Regions from separate parts of the Devosia sp. XK-2 genome, predicted to be linked through region 1. Evidence: riboswitches for the same ligand, from Rfam matches in the RefSeq annotation. Region 1 holds a riboswitch; the other holds the start of a gene.
The links. A riboswitch is a leader RNA that binds a small molecule or an ion and turns the genes downstream of it on or off. The one in region 1 is predicted to bind cobalamin.
Positions count from the first base shown of each region.

Region 2: another riboswitch for cobalamin. It lies ahead of metE (5-methyltetrahydropteroyltriglutamate--homocysteine S-methyltransferase); the one in region 1 lies ahead of V8Z65_RS03355 (CbtB domain-containing protein).

Region 1 covers NZ_CP146608.1:685,882-689,263, reverse strand. The annotation lists gene cobW (cobalamin biosynthesis protein CobW) at 1-612, opposite strand, end outside; gene V8Z65_RS03360 (CbtA family protein) at 609-1,343, opposite strand; gene V8Z65_RS03355 (CbtB domain-containing protein) at 1,416-1,598, opposite strand; cobalamin riboswitch at 1,649-1,866, opposite strand; gene V8Z65_RS03350 (hypothetical protein) at 1,886-2,485, opposite strand; gene V8Z65_RS03345 (DUF2164 domain-containing protein) at 2,584-2,838, shown strand; gene V8Z65_RS03340 (DMT family protein) at 2,953-3,309, shown strand; gene V8Z65_RS03335 (zinc ABC transporter substrate-binding protein) at 3,347-3,382, opposite strand, start outside.
Region 2 covers NZ_CP146608.1:1,165,594-1,168,975, forward strand. The annotation lists gene nrdF (class 1b ribonucleoside-diphosphate reductase subunit beta) at 1-66, shown strand, start outside; gene V8Z65_RS05595 (DUF4145 domain-containing protein) at 91-681, shown strand; cobalamin riboswitch at 974-1,173, shown strand; gene metE (5-methyltetrahydropteroyltriglutamate--homocysteine S-methyltransferase) at 1,391-3,382, shown strand, end outside.

The sequences.
Region 1 (3,382 bases):
CAGTTCTGCCTTGATGTTGTTCTCGACGGTTTCGAGCATGGCGGCATCGACAAGATCGGTCTTGTTGATGATGACCATGTCGGCGGCAGAAAGCTGATCTTCGAAGAGTTCGCCCAGGGGCGTTTCGTGATCGAGCATCTCATCCTTCCGCCGTTGTGCATCGACGGCGGCTTCGTCACTAGCAAAGCGACCCTCGGCCAAAGCGGCGGCGTCGGCGACGGTGACGACGCCGTCAATGGTAACCTGGGCCTTGATTTCGGGCCAGTTGAAGGCGCGGATGAGCGGCTGCGGCAGGGCCAGGCCAGAGGTTTCGATGACGATGTGATCAAACTTTTCGTCGCGGGCGAGCAAAGCCTGCATGGTGGGGATGAATTCATCGGCCACGGTGCAGCAAATGCAGCCATTGGACAGCTCGACCATATCCTCTTCGCGGCAGGTTTCGTCGCCGCAACCGGCCAGAATGTCCTTGTCGACGCCCAGATCGCCAAATTCATTGATGATAAGCGCTATGCGCTTGCCCTTGGGAGCGTGCGCCAGCATGTGGCGGACCAGCGTGGTCTTGCCGGCGCCGAGAAAGCCGGTGATGACGGTGGTGGGGATTTTGGCGCTCATGCGGTGGCTCCCTTTGCGGCGGTTGTTTCGGACATGGTCAGCCAGTCGTTGAGCTTGCCGAAGACCATGCCGAGAAGAAGCCAGAAGACCATGGATGTGCCCAGAGTGACGGCAGCAAATTCGGTGGCCAGATGGGCGGGAACGGCGCTGGGTTCATCGGGCGCGGCGGGCGCGCCGATGATATGGGGCGCGGCGACAAGCGCGACTGCCAGGGCGATAGCCCAGGCGGTCCGGGTTTTGGCCAGAACCAGGCAGGCCGCCCCGGTGGCCAGCACCGTGCCGGCCCACCAGACCTGGCGGGCGCCCAGATCGGCCGCGGGCATGCCGGGCAGTTCGGGTGCGAGGCCATAGGCGGGGGCCAAAGAGAAGGTGACGAAACCGGCAAAGCCCCAGAGCAGGCCATTGGCGAAGGTGATGGGAATCCCGGCGAACATGGAGACGGCGCCAATGATCAAGGCGAAGCCGGCAGCGGCCAGAACGGTGGCGAGGGTGGTATAAGCAGTGCGCTCGAAACCATCCTGCGGGACCCATTCTTCGGCCTCTTCTGTAGGCACTATGGCCTCGTCATGGCTATGCGCCGGCGTGCCCGCGCCATGGCTGTGGCCGCCTTCTCCCTCGAAGGTTTCGGCATGGAGGATCAGCGGGGTGACGCGGAAATGCTGGAGCGCCGCCGTGATCAGGCCAGCACAAAGGGCTGCGACCAGCGCAGCGAAAAACAGATTGCGAAACATTTTTATTCCCTGATTCTTTTGCTGTCGCGCGTGCAGAAGCCGGGCGGCATCCAACAGGCGCGATGGCCTGCCTTAGTGGCAGGGGAAGCCCATGGCGTGGCGGGTGTCGTGCGCGCCATTGTGCAGGCGATAATCACCAGCAAAGCCGGTGCCCACGAGCAGGGTCAGACCCAGCATGAGGGCAAGACCACCAGCAATGAGACGCTGGGACAGGGAAAGAGAGACCAGACCGGTCGAAACGGCGGAATTATTCATGTGGCACCCTCCGTGCACGGAATATGACAGGGCGAAATTGCCCGGTTTTCCTGAACTATCAGGGTGAAGGCAGGTCTCCTGGCTCACGGTGAATACAGCGCCCCCGCCTTCCCCGGCATATTGAATGCCGAGTGGCATTGGAGGGCGCCCACCGCTTACAGTTGCGGGGGCAGCCACGGAATTGGCCCCTGATGGGTACGCCACACCGTGTTCCCTATTAATCCCCTTGCCTTTTCGGGCGCGGGGAACCGTCACGGATCAAGACCTACGCCGGGGAGGGTTTGGGGTCAATCGCGGAAGTCGGGATGGGGATAGCCAATGGCGACGAAATCGACCCGCGCATTGACCGTTTCCAGCAGTGGATTGTCGGAACTGACCTCGCGATCGCCCGTGATGGCATCGATATCGACGCCCTGGGGATAGCTATCGGGGCTGAATGTCAGGGAGAGAATGCAGCCGCCGGGCAGGTCGGCCAGGGCCCCGCTCTGAAACCCGGCATGGCCGCCATAATCCCAGCCGAAGCCGCTCATGGTGAAGGGCTCGCCATTGATGGCCCGGACTTCGGCCACGCTCATGCCGGCGCGCACGCCACCGGGCCCGGCCAGCTTTGGCGGCAGTTCGGCAAAGCTGAGATCGGTGCGGTCTTCCTCGTTCCACCAGACAAATTGCAGGCGGCGCTTGGGATTGTCGCGGAAGACCTCGGTGGCGAGCATTTCGGTGCCTTCAGGGCCAGGAACCATGCCGGTCCAGACATTTTCAGCGCCATAAATCTCGATCAGCCTAGCCTCGGACGTATCGATGGCAAAGGCGCCCTCACAGGCGATTTCGGCTGCGGCGGCAGGCAGGGGCAGCAAGAGCAGTGCAACGAGGCAGGGGCGAACGGGCATGGCGTGATCTCCTCAGACGGCGCCAGAGTGGCGCGAAGCAAACTGGGGAACAAGAGGCGACTCGGTCTATGAACGGGCGCTGAAGAGAGGAGCCAGCCATGAAGCCGATTACGTTCAGCCGCGAGGAAACCAAGGCGATTGTAGCCGATATCCAGGACTATTTCCGCGAGGAGCTGGACCAGTCAATCGGCGCCATTCCGGCCGAAATGCTGATGCAGTTCTTTGCCGAGAAGATGGGGGCCTATTTCTACAATCGCGGGCTCTATGATGCGCAGGCGCTGGTGCGCAAGAAAATCGACGATGTGAGCGATGAGATCTTCTCGCTCGAGCAGGTGACCGGCTCGTCGCGCTAAAGAGCGAATGCAGGGCAGGTTTGCGCGGCGGCGCTTGCCAGCGGGACGGCGGAGGAGGAGATAAGCGAGACAGCCCCGGACCGGGGGCGATTCGGTTTTCCCTCAGGTGCATAATTGGGTTTCAACCTTGCCACGCTGGCCCCTATCGGGCTGCTGATTGCCTCGAACCTGTTCATGACCTTTGCCTGGTATGGGCATCTCAAATTTCCCGGCGCCACGCTGTGGATGGTGGTGCTGGTGAGCTGGGGCATCGCCTTTTTTGAATATTGGCTGGCGGTGCCGGCCAACCGGATCGGCTATGGGACCTATTCGGGGGCGGAGCTCAAGACCATTCAGGAGGTCATTTCCCTGACGGTCTTCGTCTTGTTCGCGGTGTTCTATCTGGGAGAGAAATTCACCTGGAACCACGGCATCGGCTTTGCGCTGATCGCGTTGGGCGCCTTTTTCATCTTCAAGGGCCCTTTGAAATAGGCCCCTCTCCCGCAAGGGGAGAGAGGCAACAGGGATATCAGCCCAGGCAATCGGCAATGCTGGCCGCCAGGCC
Region 2 (3,382 bases), 480 kb from region 1:
GGCTCAGGCTCGAGCTACGTCATCGGCAAGGCGATTGCCACAGAGGACGAAGACTGGGATTTTTGAGGCAATCGCGTCTAGGAGCGCCAGATGAGCCAGACGGCATGGAGTAACATCGGCATACTTAGCTCAATTGCATACGTGTGTGGCTATTGTAACAACACAGTTGCTACTGATCGGGGCTATCAAAGTGGGCAAAAGATCGAAGGAAACATAGCGAAGATTCTTGTTTGCCCTCATTGCTTCAAGCCGACGTTTCTTCATGGTAATGTTCCGACGCCGGGTTTATCTCCGGGTAGACCGGTGCAAAATGTGCCGCCGCTTCTGCACGATCTTTACGACGAAGCGCGGCGATGTAGCAGCGTGTCTGCATATACTGCGGCGGTCCTAGCCTGCAGGAAGCTGTTAATGAACATCGCAGTGACCAACGGCGCCAAAGAAGGTCAGCCATTTGTGTCATATGTGCAGTACCTTGCGGACAACCACTATGTGCCGCCGAATGGCAGGGCCTGGGTCGATCACATTCGCAAGAAAGGAAACGAGGCCACCCACGAGATTTCGCCCATGGGCAAGGGTGACGCGGAAGAACTAATCACATTCGCCGAGATGCTCCTCAAGTTTATCTACGAGTTTCCTGCCCGGGTTCCCCCTGCAGTAGCGGCGGCGGAGGCATCAGCCTGAGAAGATTCCGCAAAGGGCGCCGCGAGGCGCCCTTTTTTGTTGGCTCCCGGGCTCCCGAATTTCCTTCTCCCTCAAGGGGAGAAGGTGCCCGAAAGGCGGATGAGGGGCCCACGACATAGTGGCCGGCATCGATAGCTCGGAGAGAACCCCTCACCCTGGATTTCTGCTGAACGCAGAAATCCTGTCCCTTTCCCTCAAGGGGCGAGGGCTGACGAGGGAACGTGACGATAAACATCGAACCAGGATATAAAGAAATCTTTATATCCCTGTTGACACGCCATCCCCCCTCCGCCATCCTGCACAGGTCCATGGTCCCCGCGAGGGGATAACAGGGAATGCCGGTGCGGGGCGCAAAACCCCAAGTCCGGAGCTGCCCCCGCAACTGTTGGCGGAGACGGGTGTTCATTGTCCCACTGGCCCATCCCGGCCGGGAAGGGGAATGCCCGGCTCGATCCGCGAGCCAGGAGACCTACCATGGGCGTGAATATCCATTGTCAGCCGATCGGGTGGATCGGCCGGAGGACACGACCATGACGATCCGTCACCACTTCCGAATGCGACGCTGCTAAGCGGTCTTTTTTGACCCCAACCCAGCCCTGATCCGCCCGCGCTGACGCCAGCGCCGGGCCTGTCTTTTTTCGCCACGCGTCCGGCCGCACCGTCTTGTCGACGGGCGATCCCGAGCGCCTATTCGCAAACGGAATTTTCCATGACCCGCTCAGCCAATCTCGGCTTTCCCCGCATCGGCCTTCATCGCGAACTCAAAAAGGCCCTCGAAGCCTTCTGGAAGGGAGAGAGCGGTGCTGCCGCGCTCCACGCGACCGCGGCCCAGCTCCGCGCCCGCCACTGGGGCCTGCAGCACGAGGCCGGGATCGAGGTGATCCCCTCCAACGACTTTTCGCTCTACGACCATGTGCTTGATACAGCGGTGCTGGTCGGCGCTATCCCGCCGCGCTTCGCCACAATTGCCGATGCCGACACCCGCTATTTCGCCATGGCCCGCGGCACCGATGCGGCGCCGGCCATGGAGATGACCAAATGGTTCGACACCAATTATCACTTCATCGTCCCCGAACTTTATCGCGATCAGCGCTTTGCACTCGACGCCAGCAAGCCGCTCGACCAGTTCCGCGAGGCGAAGGCCTTGGGGATAAAGACACGGCCGGTGATCCTCGGGCCGGTGACATTCCTCAGCCTCGCCAAAGCCAAGGATGGCGGGTTCGATCCGCTCGACCGGCTCGAGCCACTGCTGCCGGTCTATGAGGCGCTATTGGCCCAACTCGCGGCAGAAGGGGCAGACTGGGTGCAGGTGGATGAACCGGCGCTGGTGCTCGACCTCAGCGACAGGCAGAAGGCCGCCTTCGAAACAGCCTATGCCCGGCTCGGCAAAGCCGGTCCCAAAATCCTGCTGACCACCTATTTCGGCGATCTGCGCGACAATACCGAACTGGCGGCCAATCTGCCGGTGGCGGGGCTCCATATCGATCTGGTACGTGCGCCGGGCCAGCTCGATGGCGTGTTGGAAACCTTGCCTGCGGACAGGACACTCTCCATCGGCGTGGTCGATGGTCGCAACATCTGGCGCACCGATCTCGACGCGGCCTTTGCCTTGGTCAGCAAGGCCTGGGACCATGTCGGTCCGGACCGGCTCGAAGTCGCGCCCTCCTGTTCTTTGCTACATAGCCCGGTCGATCTTGAGGCGGAAACGGCGCTGGACGCGGAATTGAAAAGCTGGCTGGCCTTTGCCCGGCAGAAACTCGAAGAGGTCTCCGCGCTCACCCTGGCCCAGAAGCGGGGCAGGGGCGCGGCCAAAGCCACCTTCGAAGCCAGCGCCGTGGCCGTTGCGGCGCACAGGGCCTCGCCGCGCATTCATAAGCCCGCCCTCAAGGCGCGCGCCGCCGAGGCGATCCCGCTCGAGCGCGCTTCGCCCTTCGCCGTCCGCCGCGACCGGCAAAAGGCCCGGTTCGATCTGCCGGCCTATCCGACCACCACCATCGGTTCCTTCCCGCAAACGGGCGAGGTGCGCCAGGCGCGTGCCGCCTTCAAGAAAGGGCAGCTCGACCAAGCCGGCTATGACAGCTTCCTGGAACAGGAAACCGAAAGAGCCGTTCGCATTCAGGAGGCTCTGGGACTCGATGTGCTGGTGCATGGCGAATTCGAGCGCAATGACATGGTGGAATATTTCGGCGAACAGCTCGATGGCTTCGCCTTCACCAAAAACGGTTGGGTGCAATCCTATGGGTCGCGCTGCGTCAAGCCGCCACTCATCTACGGTGATGTTTCGCGCCCCGCACCGATGACAGTCCGCTGGTCGGCCTTTGCTGCTTCACTGACCGATAGGCATATGAAAGGCATGCTGACCGGACCGGTCACCATCCTGCAATGGAGCTTTGTGCGCGTCGATCAGCCCCGATCGGAAACCTGTCGCCAGATTGGCCTCGCCATCCGAGACGAGGTGCTGGACCTCGAAAAGGCGGGCATCGGCATCATCCAGATCGACGAACCGGCGCTGCGCGAAGGCCTGCCGCTGCGCCGGGCCGATTGGAACGCTTATCTCCGCTGGGCCGTGGATTGCTTCCGCCTTTCGGCTTCGGGCGTGGCCGACGACACGCAGATCCACACCCATATGTGCTATGCCGAGTTCAACGACATCATGCCTGCCATCGCCGAGATGGATGCCGACGTGATCTCGATTGAAACC